One region of the Mesorhizobium sp. M9A.F.Ca.ET.002.03.1.2 genome, then DNA from elsewhere that is predicted to be linked to it. Evidence: predicted binding sites of a transcription regulator. Region 1 holds the regulator's gene; each other region holds the start of a gene.
What was found. Region 1 encodes LexA, which represses DNA repair genes until DNA is damaged. Its sites were predicted from a motif close to TGTTCNNNNTGTGTTCNG; they were not measured.
Positions count from the first base shown of each region.

Region 1 (5,978 bases):
GTCGAAGTCGTCCTTTTGCGCCTTGGTCGGCAATTCGCCGTAAAGCAAGAGATAGCAGACTTCGAGGAAGTCGCCATGCTCGGCCAGCTGGTCGATCGGATAGCCGCGATGCAAAAGGATGCCGGCATCGCCATCGATGAAGGTGATTTCCGACTCGCAGCTTGCCGTCGACGTGAAGCCGGGATCGTAGGTGAAGGCCCCGGTGGTGCTATAAAGCGAGCCAATGTCGATGACATCAGGTCCGACCGAGCCGCTTCGCACCTTCAACTCGTGAGTTTTACCACCGAGTTCCAGTTTTGCAGTCGACGCGTGGGTTTTGCCGCCAAATTCCAGTCTTGTCGCAGCTTCGGACATTGCAAACTCCTTTTTTGTTTCTTCATGCCGGCAAAGGCGAAATATCCGCAACGCAACACGTCGAAAGCATTCGAATGCTCGTGTTTGCGCCCGCAATTGGATTTGCGTGCCAAATTGGGCCAGAACCTAATGTTGCACTGCGAAAGCCGCCTTTCAATGCCAATCTTTTTGGGCCAGTTCTCCTAATCGATTTGATCGGCGATGCGCGCCAGGCTTTCCTCGCGGCCAAGCACGGCAAGCACATCGAACACGCCCGGCGAGGTGCTTTTGCCGGTGAGCGCGGCCCGCATAGGTTGGGCCACGGCGCCGAGTTTCCGGTCGCCGGCCAGCGCATATTCGCGGATCGCAGCCTCCGCCGCAGCGGCCGTCCAGTCGCCTGAAACCGCCTTCAGTGCCGCGTGGGCGCCCCGCAGGATCTCACGCGCTTCACCACCGAGCAGCGCCGCCGCCTTCTCCTCGATCGGTAGCGGCCGCTGGGCGAACAGGAAGGCGGCACCGTCGGCCAGCTCGACCAGCGTCTTGGCGCGCTCCTTCAAGCCGGGCAGGGCGGCAAGCAACTGCGCCTTGCTCTTGTCGTCGAGCCGCGCGGCGATCGCTGGTCCGCCTTCGAGATAGGGCAAGGTGGCGATGAAGATATCGAGCAATTCGGCGTCGTTCATCCGACGCATGTGCACGCCGTTCAGCGCCTCGAGCTTGGCGAAGTCGAAGCGGGCGGCTCCCTTGTTGACGTCGCCTATGTCGAACCACGCAACCATGTCGGCGATCGACATGATCTCGTCGTCGCCGTGGCTCCAGCCGAGCCGCGCCAGGTAGTTGAGCAGTGCCTCGGGCAGGTAGCCCATGGCGCGATAGGCTTCGACTCCGAGGGCGCCATGCCGCTTCGACAGCTTGGCGCCGTCGGCGCCATGTATCAGCGGGATATGCGACATCGACGGCACCTCCCAGCCCATGGCCCGATAGATCACCGTCTGGCGGGCGGCGTTGGTCAGATGGTCGTCGCCGCGGATGATGTGGGTGATGCCCATGTCATGGTCGTCGACGACGACGGCATGCATATAGGTCGGATTGCCGTCCGAGCGCAGGATGATGAAATCGTCGAGATCCTTGTTGGGGAAGCGCACCTCGCCCTGCACTCGGTCATGCACCACCGTCTCGCCGTCGGTCGGCGCCTTGATGCGGATGGCACCCTTGGCGCCGGCCGGCGCCTCCGACGGGTCGCGGTCGCGCCAGCGGCCGTCATAGCGGGGCGGCAGCCCCTTGGCCCGTGCGCTCTCGCGCATCGCCTCCAGCTCGGCCGGCGTCGCATAGCAGTAATAGGCCTTGCCGAGGCGCACCAGCTCCTCGGCGACCGCGCGATGGCGCGGCGCGCGCTCGAACTGCGATACCGGCTCGCCGTCCCAAGTGAGGCCGAGCCAGGAGAGCCCATCGAGAATGGCGGCGGTTGCCGCGTCGGTCGAACGCTCGCGATCGGTGTCCTCGATGCGCAGCAGCATCGTGCCGCCGGTGTGTTTCGCATACAGCCAGTTGAACAGCGCCGTGCGCGCCCCGCCAATATGCAGGAAGCCGGTGGGCGAGGGGGCAAAACGGGTGACGACCTTGTCGGACATGGAACTCTCGGGGCAAGCGCAGGAAACGGATGTGGCGGTGCGGACTTTCGCGCGTCGCGCGTTCATGTAGCATAGGAGGTCAAGGGCGCAAGGGGCAGACCCGATGGCTGGACCAGGCCGCGATGCGGACGAGAGCGACGGCGCGGTCAGCAGCGTCAGCGAACGGTCGCTGTTTGCCACATCGGTGCCTGTCATACCGGCGCCGGATTCGCTGCCACGCCTTGATGTCAGCCCCTGGCCCCCTCAGGGGCTTGCAACGGTCCCGAGCCCGAAGATCGGCCCTGCCCTTCGCCTGCGCGGACACCTTCGCCGTCTTTCGCCGTCCGGCATCCGCAACAGCGTGGTCTCCGCGGCCAGCCTGGAAATCGACCGTGGCGTCGCCTTCTTGCTGGTGCCGGTTTTCCTGGCATGCGGGGTGATCTTCTATTTTTCATTGGCGAGCGAACCGGACTTTTCGCAACCCATCGCCGTCGTCGTCCTCACGGCATTGTGTGCGGCCGCCTCGCGCTCATGGCGCAAAACGCATCTGTGCTTCGTGGTGACGCTGCTGTGCGCGCTCGGCGTGCTCGCCGCCAAGGTCGAGACATGGCGCGCGGGAACGCAGATGCTCGGCTCGGAAATCCCGACCCGGCTGACCGGCCGTGTCGTTAGCCTCGACCGGATGGCGAACGGTCGCATCCGGCTGACCATCGATGTGATCTCGACCGCCCGGCCAACGCTGCGCTACATGCCGGCTCGGATTCGCGCTTCGGCGATGAAGATACCGCCTGAGATGACCGCCGGATCAAAAGTGACCGGCTATGTCAGGCTGCTGCCACCAACCGGCCCGGTGCGGCCGGACGGCTATGATTACTCGTTCGACAGCTATTTTGCCGGCATCGGCGCCAGCGGCTTTTTCCTTGGCACGCCAAAGGTCATTCCCCCGAATGGTTCACCAGATGGGACACCGCTTGCTGCGCGTCTTTCTTCCGCAGTCGAGAACGCGCGGGAGAGCATCGCAGTCCATGTTCGCAGTCAAGTTGGCGGTGCCGAAGGCGAGATTGCCGCCGCGCTGATTGTCGGCGTGCGCGCTGGCATTCCCGAAGAGATCAACGAGGCGATGCGGCGCACCGGCATCTATCACATCATCTCCATCTCCGGCCTGCACATGGCGCTGGTTGCCGGCACGGTCATGGCGCTGCTGCGCGGCGCCTTTTCGCTGTTTCCCGATTTCTCCTCGCGACGGCCGGTCAAGAAATACGCGGCCGCGGCCGCGCTTTTTTCGATTGCAGCCTATCTCATCATTTCGGGCGTCGTGGTCGCGGCCGAACGCAGCTTTATCATGCTGGCGGTGATGCTGATCGCCGTGCTGTTCGACCGGGCGGCGCTCACCATGCGCAATCTGGCGATCTCGGCGATTGCCGTCATCGTCGTATCGCCGCATGAGGTTGTCGGGCCGAGTTTTCAAATGTCCTTCGCCGCGACCGCGGCGCTCGTCGGCGCCTATGCCGGCTGGTCCGACTACCGAGCAGGCAGGGCCACCGCGCCACCGCCGCGACGATCGCCGCTCGGCTTCGTCACGCGAAAATTCCTGGTGGCGATGGGCGGCCTTGCCATGACCTCCATCATCGCGGGAAGCGCGACGGCGCTTTTTGCCATATGGCATTTCCAGCGGGTCTCGCCACTCAGCCTGTTCGCCAATCTGGCGATCATGCCTGTTGTTTCGCTGGTGGTCATGCCTTTCGGCGTTCTTAGCGCTCTGGCGATGCCGTTCGGTGCCGACGGGCCTTTCCTCTATGTGATGGGCAAGGGGCTGTCAGCGATGATCGTCCTATCCGGATGGATCTCGGAGCGCTCGCCCATCGACGCGGTCGGGCTGATTTCGATGCAGTCGGTCCTGCTGGCGACGATCGCTCTTGTCATCGCGACCATGGCGACGACCTGGCTGCGGCTCGCGGCGCTTCCTTTTGCGCTTGCCGGCCTGCTGACGATTTCCGACACACGCACGCCCGACGTGCTGATCTCGGAGAATGCGCGACTGGTCGCTCTGCCGGTCGGCGGCGGTGAGCTTGCCGTCAACCGGGCGCGCCCGAACGAATTTACCATCGACAACTGGAAACACGCCCTGAAGGCCGAGACGATCATCATGCCGGAGACATTCGCCAAGACGGATATACAATTCGACATCACCGATCCGGCAGACCTGCCGCCGGGCGCGCCTTTCTACTGCACCGCCGGCCTGTGCCTTGCCCGGCATCCGTCCGGTGCGATCGTCGCGCTCGCCGACGACCGCAAAACCGCGCGGCCAGCCTGTGCCTTTGCGGACTTGATCGTCATCGACGATGCGACAGCCTATTATGATCCCTGCCGCAATCCGCTGGTCCTCGTCGTGACCAAACGGCAACTCGCTCGCATGGGCAGTGCCGCCGTCTTCTTCGATCCGCAATCGGCGACGACGCGCGCAAAAATTCGTTTCGCCGTCGAAGAACCGTACCGGCCCTGGCATGTACAGCGACAGTTTTCTCGAGAGGCGAGGGGGCTGCCGCCATACCGCGAGGCCGAAAAACCCAAAAAAGCCGCCGCTCAGTAACGCCGAATCAATCCGACGAGCTTGCCCTGCACCTTGACCCGGTCAGGCCCGAAAATGCGCGTCTCATAGGCCGGATTGGCGGCTTCCAGGGCGATCGAGGCGCCTTTGCGGCGGAACCGCTTCAGCGTCGCTTCCTCCTCGTCGACCAGGGCCACGATGATCTCGCCGGGCTGGGCGGTGTTGGCGTTGCGAATAATGACCGTGTCGCCGTCGAAAATGCCGGCCTCGATCATCGAATCACCCTTGACCTCCAAGGCATAATGCTCGCCGCCCATGATCATGTCCGGCGGCACCGAGATCGAATGCGTCTGGTGCTGGATGGCATCGATCGGCACACCGGCAGCGATGCGGCCCATCACCGGGATGGATACGGTGGCAATGACGTCGTCGTCATTGCCGGCCGCAGGCATGCGTGAAGGCGCTGGCTTGACCTGTCGTCCGAGGTTGCCCTGACCAAGACTGCCTTGAATGACGCTCGGCGAGAATTTGCGCGCCGCATTGAGACCGGGCGCGATCGAATCGGGCAGGCGCAGCACCTCCAGCGCGCGGGCGCGGTTGGGCAAGCGGCGAATGAAGCCGCGCTCCTCCAGCGCCGTGATCAGCCGATGGATTCCCGACTTGGAGGCGAGGTCGAGCGCTTCCTTCATCTCGTCGAAGGAAGGCGGAATGCCGCTTTCCTTCAGCCGTTCGTGGATGAACATAAGCAGTTCATGTTGTTTGCGTGTCAGCATCGCGACCCCCAACAGAATCAAAAAACAAACCCAGAACAAACACTATCTGTTCCAGTTGTGTTCCGCAACCGTTTAAAGTTTAATGAATCTGTTGACGTTTTGTTCAGCGTAGCATCAGCACGCTGCAGGCAGCGCCCGTCGTGGCTGCGGGAGCGAATGGCTCGCGCACGATCAGCCCGTTGGCGTCGGCCAGCATTCTGAGCATCGAGGAATCCTGGATGCCGAACGGCGTCGCCTCAAGCAAGCCGGCTTCTTCCTTCACCATGGCGCGTACATAGTCCTGCCTGAGATCGTTGGCCGGCATCGCAGCACCCAGCCGCGCCTCACGGATGTCCTGCCGGTAGGCACGGCCGCCGAGCCGTGCAAGCAGCGGCTTCAGGAAGAGCTGCGTGCAGACCAGGCTCGCCACCGGATTGCCGGGCAGGCCGATGCAGCGGATGCCGCCCAGCCGGCCGAACATCAGCGGTTTGCCGGGCCGCATGGCGATCTTCCAGAAATCGAGCGTCATGCCTTCGCCGGTCAGCACGTCATGAACGAGGTCGTGGTCGCCGACCGAGGCGCCGCCCAACGTGACGATGACGTCGGCTCCTGCGTCGACCGCTTTTTTCACCAGCGCGGCGATCGCCTCCTTGCGGTCTGCGGCGATGCCGAGATCGAGCACACGCGCGCCGACCGAGCGGGCCGCGGCGGCGACGCCATAGGCATTGGACGAGATGA
Region 1 is NZ_CP034443.1:4,794,742-4,800,719, forward strand. Features, by position in the region: gene gltA (citrate synthase) at 1-354, opposite strand, end outside; gene gltX (glutamate--tRNA ligase) at 537-1,961, opposite strand; gene EJ066_RS23140 (ComEC/Rec2 family competence protein) at 2,065-4,530, shown strand; gene lexA (transcriptional repressor LexA) at 4,524-5,261, opposite strand; gene glp (gephyrin-like molybdotransferase Glp) at 5,365-5,978, opposite strand, start outside.

Region 2 (5,978 bases), 3.0 Mb from region 1:
AGCGTAATGCCGAACAGGAAAAGCGTGATGCCGACGGCCTGCCCGTAGAAGAGGAAATCGGCCAGCGCGGCAAGCAGGACGGCAACGCCGAATCGCGCGCAATAGCTCGGCGCGGCCGTGAGGAGCGTCGTCATGGTCGGATTTTCCTGTTCGCCTCGGCCCGGCCGGGATACCTGGGCGGTGATTTGCATATGAAGGGGAGGAGGGTCGCTGACGGGCGCCTCCCAGGCGGATCGGCGAGCCACCAGCCTTCGTTACGAAGCCGGTACGGCAGGATGCAAACGGGGTTCTTTCGCTCTTGCATGCCGCCCTTTTCGCCGATCGGTATGCAGGCGGCGGGGCGGATCCGAGGAGATTTTCCGGAGCTTTGTGCAATTTTTGCGCAAGCGAACATGGCTTGCCTCATCCGGCCGCAGGCGGCATAGATCAGGCATGACGACCGAAACCTACCGCCCGCGCCGCTCGGTGCTTTACGTTCCGGCCTCGAACGACAAGGCGCTGGCTAAGCTGGCCTCGCTGACCTGCGATGCCGTCATCATCGACCTCGAAGATGCCGTCCTCCCTGCCGACAAGGGCCCCGCACGGGAAAAACTGGCTGGTATTTTCGCCAATCGCCCGGTTGCCAACCATAGTGGCCGGCGCTGCGAGATGATCGTGCGCATCAATGCGCTCTCTAGCGAATGGGGCGCCGCCGACCTGCTGGCCGCGACGAGCTGCGAGCCCGACGCCATCCTGCTGCCCAAGGTCGACACGCCGCGCGACATTCTCGACGCCGGCGACCTGCTTGACGACAATTTCGCACCGGACGCGGTGAAGCTATGGGCGATGATCGAGACGCCCAAGGCCTTGCTCAACATTGGACCGATTGCCGAGCTGGGCCGCGATCCGGCCTCGCGGCTTATTTGTTTCGTCGCCGGAACGAACGATCTGGTCAAGGAGACCGGCATTCTCGCCACGCCCGACCGGCGCTATCTCATACCCTGGCTGATGCAGATGGTGTTGGCCGCGCGCGCCGGCGGTCTCGACATGCTCGATGGCGTCTCCAATGACTTTCGCGATCTGGACGCTTTTGCGCGCGAATGCACGCAAGCGGCCGCCATGGGGTTTGACGGCAAGTCGCTGATCCATCCGGCCCAGATCGAGGCCGCGAACTGGGCCTTTGCGCCTTCGCCCGAGGCGGTGGCCGAGGCACGATCGGTAAGAGATGCCTTCGCGCTTGCTGAAAATGCCGGGAAGGGCGTCATTGCGCTGAATGGAAAAATGGTCGAGCGGCTGCATCTGGCGCAGGCCGAAAAACTGCTGGCGAAGGCGGCCGCCATCGGGGCATGATCGGCAACTCACCACAGGAATGAAAAATGAAACTCTACCGCTTTCTGTCCGGTCCGGACGATTCCAGCTTCTGCCACAAGGTGACGGCGGCGCTGAATAAGGGCTGGCACCTGTTCGGCTCGCCGACCTACGCCTACGACAAGCAGACCAAGAGCATGCGCTGCGGCCAGGCCGTGGTGAAGGATGTCGAGGGCCAGGAATACAGGCCCGACACCAAGCTCAGCGACTGGTAGGGCTTGCATAGCTCCGACACAGGGTGTGTCGAGATTCAGGTCAGGCCGGCATCACCTGAATATCAGCACAAGCCTACTCCGCCGCCTCTTCGATCCGCTCCATATCGTCGTCCGACAGGCCGAAATGGTGGCCGATCTCGTGGATCAGCACATGGGTGACGATGTCGCCCAGCGTCTCTTCGTTCTCGGCCCAGTAGTCGAGGATGGCGCGGCGGTAGAGCGTGACGCGGTTCGGCCCCTCGCCGGTCTGCGGATTCCAGCGCTCGGCGATGCCGCGCCCCTCGAACAGTCCGAGCAGGTCGAAAGGCGTTTCCAGCGACAGATCGTCCATGATCTCGTCGGTCGGAAATTCGGCGATCTGGATGACGATCTCGCCGGTCAGCTTGCGGAAATCCTCCGGCAGATGGGCGTAAGCCTCCAGCGCCAGGAACTCCATTTCCTCCATCGATGGCGAAAGCTGGTCGTGCCAGGTGCGGGTCTTGTAGATGCGGGCCATGCTTTGTCCTTTGATCCCGGCATATAGGCTTTCGAGCCGGAGTCGGCAAATGACCGGCTTGCCGCCACGCGAGGACAGGAATAAATTCCCCATGACTCCGCTTGACTCTTTCAGCGCCCTCTGGAATCAATAGGAACATAACGGGAACAATTGTGAGTGAAAGCTGACCGTCATGGCGACAAGCGCCGTGGCGCGGGAGACTGTTTTCGCCCTGCGCCGCCAGATCGCGAAGATCGAGGGAACGCTGCCCGAGCGCCTGGAGGCCCCGGCCGGCGCAGCCCTCGTTGATGCGGATGTCACGCCCCAGAATCTAACAATCGTCCGGCGTGGCCTCGCCGTGGCGCCGCCCGATGCGTTTCTGCGCACCGGCGCCGAAGGTCTCGATGCCGCACTCAGCGGCGGCTTGCCGAAGGCGGCACTGAGCGAAATCCACGGCGCCGCGACCCGCGATGCCGGGGCCGTCGCCGGCTTCGCCTTGTCGCTCGTCAGCCTGATCCTCAAACAGGGGCCGCGACTACCGGTCCTGTGGATCGGCACCGCGGAAATCTTCCGGGAGGCGGGCTTTCCCTATGCCAGAGGGCTTCACGCCGTGTTCGGCATCGAGCCGGAGCAATTGCTGTTTTCCGAGGCGCCAAGGCTCCTCGACGCGCTGTGGACCGCCGAGGAGGCCGCCCGGATGACCGCGCTCGCCGCCGTCATCCTCGAAATCCGCGGCAGTCCGCAACGGCTGGATCTCACCGCGACGCGGCGGCTGCACGCCCGGGCACAGAATGCCGGCCGGCCGGTGTTCCTGCTGCGGCAGGCCGGCGAGGCCGAACCGACAGCGGCACCCGTCCGCCTCGTCCTGTCGACGGCGCCGGCGGCAGCGCGCGTGACGATCGCCGGGCCGCTCGCCGGCTCGATCGGCCGCCCCGCCTTCACCGTCAACATCGGCAAGAGCCGCACGGCCTTGCCAGGACAATTCACACTGGAGTGGAACCCCGATGAACGCAGCTTCGAGGAAAGACGGACGGAGAATCCTGTCCCTGTGGTTTCCGCACCTCGCCGCGGAAAGGATCCTGCGGCAGCGTCTGGGGCGGTCCTGGCGTTCCCGGCCGTCGCATCATCTGCCCCTGGTGATCAGCCATCGCCAAGGGAACGCGCAGCGCATCGCCGCCCTCGACGAGCGGGCTGAGGCGCTTCACCTGAAGCGCGGCATGGGCATAGCCGACGCGCGCGCCATGCATCCCTCGATCGACGTACTGGAAGCCGATCCCGAGGCCGACCACCGCCTGCTCGAAAGCCTTGCCGACTGGTGCGACCGCTACACCCCGCTGGTGGCGCTCGACGCAGCCGACGGCCTGTTCCTCGACGTCACTGGCTGCACTCATCTTTTCGGCGGCGAACGGTCGATGCTGGACGACATCCTGTCGCGCTTTTTCCATCAGGGTTTCGATGTCCGCGCCGGACTTGCCGCCACACCTGGTGCTGCCTGGGCGGCGGCGCGGTTTGCCAGTGACCGCATCGTCCCCGGCGGCGAGGAGGAGGTGCTTCTCGCGCCCTTGCCGCTGGCGGCGCTGCGCATCGAGCCTGATATCCGCGCCAGCCTGGAAAGCGTTGGCCTGCGCACGGCGGGCGCCGTCATGGCAGCACCCCGCGCCCCGCTCGCCCGCCGCTTCGGCGTATCCCTGCTTTTGCGTCTCGACCAGGCGCTCGGACGCCTCGAGGAGGCCGTGTCGCCGCGCCTGCCGGTTGCGCCGCTTTCGGTCGAACGCCATCTCGCAGAACCCATCATGCTGACCGACGACATAGAGCGGCTGGTGCGATTGCTGGCGACGACGCTGAAAGCGGATCTCGAGCGCCGCGGCGAGGGCGCAAGGATGCTGGCGCTGCTGCTTTTCCGCGTCGATGGCGCCGTCAGCCGCATCGCCGTCGGCACCTCGCGGCCCTTGCGCGAGCCGCTGCTGATCCAAAAATTGTTCCACGAAAGGCTTACCGCGCTCGAACAGGACATCGATGCCGGCTATGGCTTCGATCTCGTGCGCCTCTCTGTCCTGTCGATCGCGGCCTTCGACATGCAGCAGGCGGATCTCGCCGGCGAGACGAGCGATGACGGCGCCGACATCGCCCTTTTCGCCGACCGCATCCGCGCCCGGCTCGGCGAAAGCGCGGTTTTGAAACCGGTCACCGTTGAGAGCCATCTGCCCGAGCGCGCCGTCGCCATGCTTCCCTTTGCGGAAGCACCGCAAAGGATCTCTCCCCCGAAGAAGCCGGACAAGATACAAGACACCAAGCCTGTCTTCCGGGCAGAACGGCCGATCCGGCTGTTCTGTTCGCCCGAACCGATCGAGGTGCCGGCCACCGAAATGCCGGAGGGACCGCCCATGAACTTCCGCTGGCGGCGCGCGCTCTACCGGGTCGCGCGCGCCGAAGGGCCGGAACGCATTGCGCCTGAATGGTGGCGGGAGGCACCGGGGCAGGAAGACGCACCGACCCGGGATTATTTCCGCATCGAGGATAGTGACGGCCGCCGTTACTGGCTCTACCGCCAGGGCCTCTACGGCGCCTCGCAGGCTGCGCCGCGCTGGTTCATGCATGGGATCTTCGCATGAATGCGCTGACGGTCGCTCCCTATGCCGAATTCGGTATCCAGTCGAATTTCTCGTTCCTGCGCGGCGCCTCGAAACCGGAGGAGCTGGTGGTCGCGGCCAAGTTCCTGGGCTTTTCGTCGATCGGGCTTGCCGACCGCAACACGGTGGCCGGCGTCGTGCGCGCCTGGCAGCAGGCCAAGGTGGAAGGCCTTTCCTATCATCCCGGCTGCCGCCTGGTCTTTGCCGACGGCACGCCGGATGTTCTCGCCTACCCGCAGGACCGCAAGGGCTGGGGCCATCTGTGCCGCATGCTGACGCAAGCCAATATGCGCGACGAAAGCGAAAAGGGCGCACCGCTTCTTTATCGCGACGACCTTTTCGAATGGGGCGATCTCATGTCGCTGGCGATTCTGCCGGATCTGTCAGCGTCGGCGGAAGATGATCTTGAACTGATTAGCCGGCTCAAAGATCGCTTTGGCAAGGCTTTGTGGCTTGCCGTCTCGCCGGATTATCACGGCAACGACCGCTTCCGCATCGAGCAGGCGACCGCCATGGCTGAAGCATCAGGCATTCCGCTGATGGCTACCAACGACGTTCTCTACCACACAGCCGAGCGGCGTCCGCTGCAGGACGTGCTGACAGCGATCCGCCTCAACGTGCCCATCGCCGAGGTAGGGCTGGAACTGGGGGCCAATGCCGAGCGCCATTTGAAGCCGCCAATGGAGATGGCGCGGCTTTTCCGCAGGCATCCGCAAGCGCTGGCGGAAACGCTGCGCTTTGCCGGGGAATTGACCTTCTCTCTCAGTGACCTCCAGTACAATTATCCCGACGAACCGACGGAATCGGGCCTCGGCCCACAGGCCGAACTGGAAAGGCTGGCTCGACAGGGAGCGGCGATACGATATCCCTCAGGCGTTCCCGCTGATGTGACGAAGCGCATCCAGGAAGAGCTCGCCTTGATCGAGCGCCTGAACTACGCGCGCTATTTTCTGACTGTCTACGATATCGTCAAATTCGCCCGCAGCCAGGACATACTGTGCCAGGGGCGCGGCTCCGCGGCTAACTCGGTGGTCTGCTATTGCATCGGCATCACCGAAGTCGGACCCGACAGGATCGACACGCTGTTCGAGCGCTTCATTTCCGAAGAAAGAAACGAGCCGCCCGACATCGATGTCGATTTCGAGCATGAAAAACGCGAAGTGGTCATCCAGTATATCTACGACAAATACAGCGCCAAGCGCACCGCGCTTGCCGCTGCCGTCATCAGTTATCGCGGTCGCTCGGCGCTGCGCGAGGTGGCCAAGGCGATGGGCCTGTCCGAGGATGTCCGCAGCGCATTGTCCAGCTCGA
Region 2 is NZ_CP034443.1:1,376,188-1,382,165, forward strand. Features, by position in the region: gene EJ066_RS06905 (DUF4173 domain-containing protein) at 1-134, opposite strand, end outside; gene EJ066_RS06915 (CoA ester lyase) at 433-1,329, shown strand; gene EJ066_RS06920 (DUF1737 domain-containing protein) at 1,356-1,562, shown strand; gene EJ066_RS06925 (metallopeptidase family protein) at 1,636-2,058, opposite strand; gene EJ066_RS31750 (hypothetical protein) at 2,231-3,232, shown strand; gene EJ066_RS06935 (DUF6504 family protein) at 3,174-4,649, shown strand; gene EJ066_RS06940 (error-prone DNA polymerase) at 4,646-5,978, shown strand, end outside.
Region 2: EJ066_RS06925 (metallopeptidase family protein) is a predicted target of LexA. The motif match lies at 2,190-2,207, and genes of this name have one in related genera.

Region 3 (5,978 bases), 910 kb from region 1:
ATTCCATATCGAGCGCGATCGCCCGTGACTGCGACAGCCGCTGCACCGGCCCGCGCTGGTCGCGCAGTTCCCAGTTGCGGTTGTCGATCGTGGCGACGGTGCCGGTGCGCATGATACGCTTGAGGTCGTAGCCGGAAAGGCCGGTGATTTCGGCGACAGCCTCCTGCAGCGCCACCTGGATTTCGGCCAGCGGCGGGATCGGCACCCAGACCGGAAGATCGTCGTCCAGAACATGGTCTTCCCGCACATAGGCGTGCGCCAGCACATAGTCGCCGAGCGCTTGGGTGTTGCGCAGCCCGGCGCAATGGCCGAGCATCACCCACGCATGCGGCCTTAGCACGGCAATATGGTCGGTGATCGTCTTGGCATTGGAAGGGCCGACGCCGATATTGACCATGGTGATGCCGCCATGGTTCGGCTTCTTCAGATGATAGGCCGGCATCTGCGGCAGGCGCCGCGCCGCCGCGCCATCGTCAGGCGCGCTTTGTCCAGCCTTGGTGACGACGTTTCCCGGCTCGACGAATTCGACGTATCCGCCGCCGCCATTCGCCATCAGCTCGTGCGCACGGGCGACGAATTCATCGATGTAGAACTGATAGTTGGTGAACAGCACGAAGTTCTGGAAATGCTGGGGACTGGTGGCCGTGTAGTGCGACATCCGGTGCAGCGAGTAGTCGATGCGCTGCGCCGTGAACGCCGCCAGCGGCCTGGCTTCGCCTAACGCCACTTCGAACGTGCCGTTGGCGATCTGGTCGTCGGTGCCGTCGAGGTCCGGCACGTCGAACAGGTCGCGGATCGGCCGCCTGATGCGTTCGGCGGCCGCGCCGTCGACATGGGAGCCTTCCAGGAACGCGAAATGCAGCGGGATAGGCGTCGTCGATTCCGAAACGGTGACCGGAACGCCGTGATTGCGCATGATCAGCCGAAGCTGTTCGATGAGATAGCGTTCGAAAAGGGCAGGCTGGGTGATGGTGGTGGAGAAATGCCCAGGCGTCGGCATATGGCCGTAGGCCTGCCGCGAGTCGATCTGGGTGAACGAACTCGTGGTGACGCCGATCTCGGGATAGAAGGCCCGGTAGCGCTTGTTGTTGTCGCTGCCTGCGGCGAGCGCCGTGAACGAATCGCGCAGGAATTTGGTGTTGCGATCGTAAAGGACCTGCAAGGCCGCGACGGCCTTTTCGGCGTCATTGAAACTCTGCCGGCCAAACGGCCCCGGCATCACGACCGATTCGATGGCTTGGGGATAGATTCGCTTTTCCATGACCCAATATAGAGGCTTGGCCATGCGGTTGGGAGGGGCATGCCGGCCCAAAGGCGGTCAAAACGTCGTTTTTCTTATTGAATGGTTTCGATGACGGATCGATTGACGCTAACCGCGCCGCAGGCTGACCAGCAGCACAAAGCCGACGCCGTTCTTCCTCAACGCCGGCGCTTCGATCGTCGAACCCGCATCGGCGCGCATCGTGGGTACGGCCAGAACCGGCGCGGCAAGAACCATCAGGATGAGCGTCGCCCGCGGCACAAGCCGAAGGGTCTTGAGGGCGCTGGCGACGATGCGGTTCATGGTGTGTTTCTTCTTTCTAGGTGTTTGTCGGTTCAGGGGCGAAAATGGTTCAGGCAATCGAACTGGCAGGAACTGGCCACGTCCCGGGCGCGGGCCGGGCGCCCGGCCTCGGCGACGAGGATGGCGAACAACATGCCGAACAGGCTCAGCAGCAGGCAGACGATGGTGAAGCGGCGGGCAAGCATTGCGTGGTGTCTCCTTCAACACGCATGAGAATGCCCTGATACAACTGAACCGGCTCTGATGCCGGCGTTCATCTGCGGTTCAAATTGATTGACGGAGTGCAGAGTGCCCGCCGGCCACCGGCGTCGCCCTGATCTGGCCGACGACCTGCAACCTTGCTGCAACGTAGACGCGCAAGAAAATTGCTGTTGGGCGCAGAAGGCGCCCGGCTCGCACACCTATCTTGTCCCAGATAGGCGGCGAAAAAAGGGGCCTTCGCGGCCCCGTTTTCATTCCAATCTGTGGCAGGAAAAACGATCAGAGCTTATGCCAGGTCTGGCTCTTGCAGATCAGCCCGCCAAGCACGCAGCCGCTCATCTTGAGCGAAGCGCCCGAGACAGAGGCCTTGCCCGAATAGGTCTTGTCAGTTTCCGGATCGGTTATGGTGCCCGTATATTTGTTGTCGCCGGACACCTTGAACGAGCCGATGCGCTTGCCGGCAAATTTGCCGGATTTGAGCGTGATGGAAAATCCACCGCCGCCGCCCGCGATAGCGGCTGTCGAGCCGGCTTGCGTTTTCCAGTTGCCTTCGATCGGGTCGGCCCAAGCCGCGCCGGCCATGATCAATGTGGCCGCAAGGGCCATGCTGAATTTGCGAACCATGTTTTTCCTCCCTGCGGGCTTCCGGTCGGATGTTCCGCCCCACCGGTCTGCCCTTTACGCAAACGTAGCTAATCCACGTCCCGGCAAAACAAAAGCGGTGCCGCTGCGGAAGACTTCAGGTTTTTGGACGTCAGGATTTTGACCGCCTGAAGCGGTCCCGTCTACCGGAAATGAAACGATCGCAACTCCGTCTCTGTCTCCCTTGGTTAGCGGAGTCTTGATCCGCGCTTCGCCAATTTTCGTCAAATTGAGCGCGAACCGGCGAAATTGCTGGCTTTGTATCCTTAACGAATTTCCGCGTTTACCTCTTGTTTTAGCTTTGTTTTCCTCAAATTAAGCACGCCATTTAACGACAGATTCAAGCCTCCGCGTCATTCTCGAAAGCATCGAAAGAGCGGCCACCCCAAGGGATATCAACGGATACCGGGGGACAGAAGGAGGCGGCTCTCGGGAGCCTGACAGGGGCTAGAACAGGGGATTGAAATGGCACGTTTTGAAATGCCTGAAGCCGGCTTCGGCGCCATGGGGGCAATTGCCCAGGCCGACATTCTTTTCGAACTGGGCATGATGTATGCGACCGGCCGCGATTGCGAGACCGATGTCGTCGCCGCCCACAAATGGTTCAACATCGCTGCGATCAAGGGCTCTGTCCGCGCCGCGGAACTGCGCTCGGAATTGTCGGCCGCCATGTCGAAGGTCGAGATCGCCAGGGCGTTGCGCGAAGCCCGCGAATGGATGACGATGCACTGAGTTCATGGGGCCTTTGAGTTCATCAGGCACCGAGATCACCGACAGGGACGCTTCAGGTCAAGGCCGCGCAAGACGGCCGGACCGGCAAGAACAAGGCCGCGCAAGACGGTCGTAACAACAATGACAAGAACGCGGCTGGCCGGATACGGCCAAGCTGTGCGACGGACAGGGAAGGCGAGCGGTTTTCGGGCGCGGGAGTGTTCGGGGCTGGTTCGACCGACAAAAGCCGCGACCGGCCGGAACAAGGCTGGCGCGGTTTTTTTGCGTTTTCAGACCATGATCCCAAAAAGTGGTTTTGGAAGAGATCATGGTCAAACAGAAACATTGCAGGCCCAATCGAGCGCCGCCGATGCGCCTAGACAGGCTTGGCGAAGGGTGAGATTCTCCCCCACTCAGGAAGAGGCGCGGCCGGGGCGGCCGCGCGAGAGTGGAGGAGTTGTATCGCCATGAAAAGATTGGGTATTTTGAGCGCGGCCATAGTTGGCCTTGTGATGAGCGCGCCGGTCGCCTTCGCCGACGACATCACCTTTTCGGTGGTCGGACCGATGACCGGTCAGCTTGCCACCATCGGCGACCAGTTCAAGCAAGGCGCGCAAGCCGCCGCCGACGCGATCAACGCGGCCGGCGGTGTCGAAGGCCGCCAGATCAAGCTCGACGTCCAGGATGATCAGTGCGATCCGAAACAGGCGGTTTCGGTCGCCAACCGCATTATTGCCAACGGCGTCAAGTTCATCGATGGCCATGCCTGTTCCGGTTCGAGCATCCCGGCCTCAGCAGTCTACGCCGAAGCCGGCGCGATGATGATGAGCCCGGCCTCGTCCAACCCGGTGTTGACCGACGCGGCGGCGAAGGCCGGCTGGCCGACGATCATGCGCCTCTATACGCGCGACGATGCGCAGGGCGCTTTCATCGGTCCATGGATCGCCAAGAAATATGCCGGCAAGAACGTCGTCATCATGCACGACAAGAGCGCCTATGGGCAGGGCGTCGCCGACGCCGTCAAGGCAACGATGAACCAGAACGGTCTCAACGAGATCCTTTACGAGGGCATCAACGCCGGTGAAAAGGACTACGCAGCACTTGTCACCAAGCTCAAGGACCTGAAGGCTGACGTCGTCTATTTCGGCGGCTACCACCCCGAAGCCGGCCTCATCCTGCGCCAGTCGGCGGAACAGAACCTGAAGTATCAGCTGATCATGCCGGACTCGATTGCCACGCCGGAATTCTGGCAGGTCGCCGGCCCGGCCGGCGAAGGCACCATGTTCGTCTTCCCGTCGGACCCGCAGGCGAAGCCGGAAGCCAAGGAAGCGATCGAAAAGATCAAGGCGGGGGGGTTCGTGCCCGAGGGCTTCACGCTGTTCTCCTATGCCGTGATCCAGACCTTTGCCGAGGGCATCAAGCGCGCCGGCACCGACGATCCGGCCAAGGTTGCCGAGGCTTTGAAGAACGGCGAGCCGATCAGCACCGTCGTCGGCTCGGTCACCTTCGACGAGAAAGGTGATCTCAAGAACGCCAGCTACGACATCAACCAGTGGCACGACGGCAAATACGCGCCGATCCAGCCGTAATAGCTGGGTCGCCAGGCGACATCAGGAGATGGCCGGGGCGGACCCGGCCATTTTCGTTTTGGCATGCGTTTGTGGTGTTTTCGACATCGCCTTGCCGATGAAGGAACGGCGTTCAGCCGCGGGCTTCCTCGGCAAAACGCACCAGCACCGTCCCGTCGGTGACCTGCGCGCCTTCGGCCGCGATCTCGGCGATCGTCCCGTCATGGGTGGCGGAAATCGTGTGTTCCATCTTCATCGCTTCCAGGATCAGCAGCGGCTGCCCCTTGATGACGGCCTCGCCTCTCGCCACGCGCACCTGCTTGACCAGACCCGGCATTGGCGCGCGCAGGCTATCTGAGCCGGCGGCGATTTCGTCGGCTCTCGCCAGCGGATCGGGCACGGCGAAATTGTAACCGACGGCGCCTTCGAACACGGTGACGTGGCCTGGCCAGCGGGCGAGGCGAGGGGCGACGCGAAGATCATGCGGATTGGCGCCGTCATAAGGTGCGTCCAGCGCCACTTGGAAGCGGCCATCCGGCCGTACCGACACAAGCGCGAGAATGTCCTCCTCGCCGTAACGCAGCCGCGTGCGCCGCGCGGTCGCGTGGAAATGCGCATAGCCGGCAAGCGACGACCATGGGTCGTCGGACGGCGCCCGAACCCCGGCGCCGGATGCCGCAAGCGCGGCTGCGGCGACGGTCTCGTTGCTCGGTGGCGGGACCGCGGTCAACGCTTGCTGATGCCTGCCGATCAGACCGGTATCGACATCGCCTGCCGAAAAATCCGCGTCAGCGGCAAGCGCAGCGAGAAAGGCGGTGTTAACGGTCGAGCCGGCGATCTCGGTCTGCGAAAGGGCTGCGCGCAGCGCCTCGAGCGCCGCCTGCCTGTCCTTGCCATGCACGACCAGCTTGGCGATCATCGGGTCGTAGAAGGGCGAGATGGCATCACCAGCCCGCACGCCGGTCTCGATCCGCATGCTGGCGCCCTCGGGCCCGCTATCCGGAAACTGCAGGTGATGCAGCGTGCCCGTCGCCGGCAAAAAACCCTTTGCCGCGTCCTCGGCATAGATGCGCGCCTCGAAGGCGTGGCCGGAGAGCGCAATTTCGCTCTGCGTCTTCGGCAGCTTTTCGCCGGAGGCCACCCGCAATTGCCATTCGACCAGGTCGATGCCGGTGACCATTTCGGTGACGGGGTGCTCGACCTGCAGGCGGGTGTTCATTTCCATAAACCAGAAGCGGTCGGCCTTCAGCCCTTGCGAGGCATCGACGATGAACTCGATCGTGCCGGCGCCG
Region 3 is NZ_CP034443.1:3,889,609-3,895,586, forward strand. Features, by position in the region: gene EJ066_RS18615 (AMP nucleosidase) at 1-1,219, opposite strand, end outside; gene EJ066_RS18620 (hypothetical protein) at 1,370-1,564, opposite strand; gene EJ066_RS31455 (hypothetical protein) at 1,597-1,749, opposite strand; gene EJ066_RS18625 (DUF2147 domain-containing protein) at 2,045-2,389, opposite strand; gene EJ066_RS18630 (sel1 repeat family protein) at 2,873-3,139, shown strand; gene EJ066_RS18635 (branched-chain amino acid ABC transporter substrate-binding protein) at 3,586-4,707, shown strand; gene EJ066_RS18640 (acetyl/propionyl/methylcrotonyl-CoA carboxylase subunit alpha) at 4,820-5,978, opposite strand, start outside.
Region 3: EJ066_RS18630 (sel1 repeat family protein) is a predicted target of LexA. The motif match lies at 2,699-2,716, and genes of this name have one in related genera.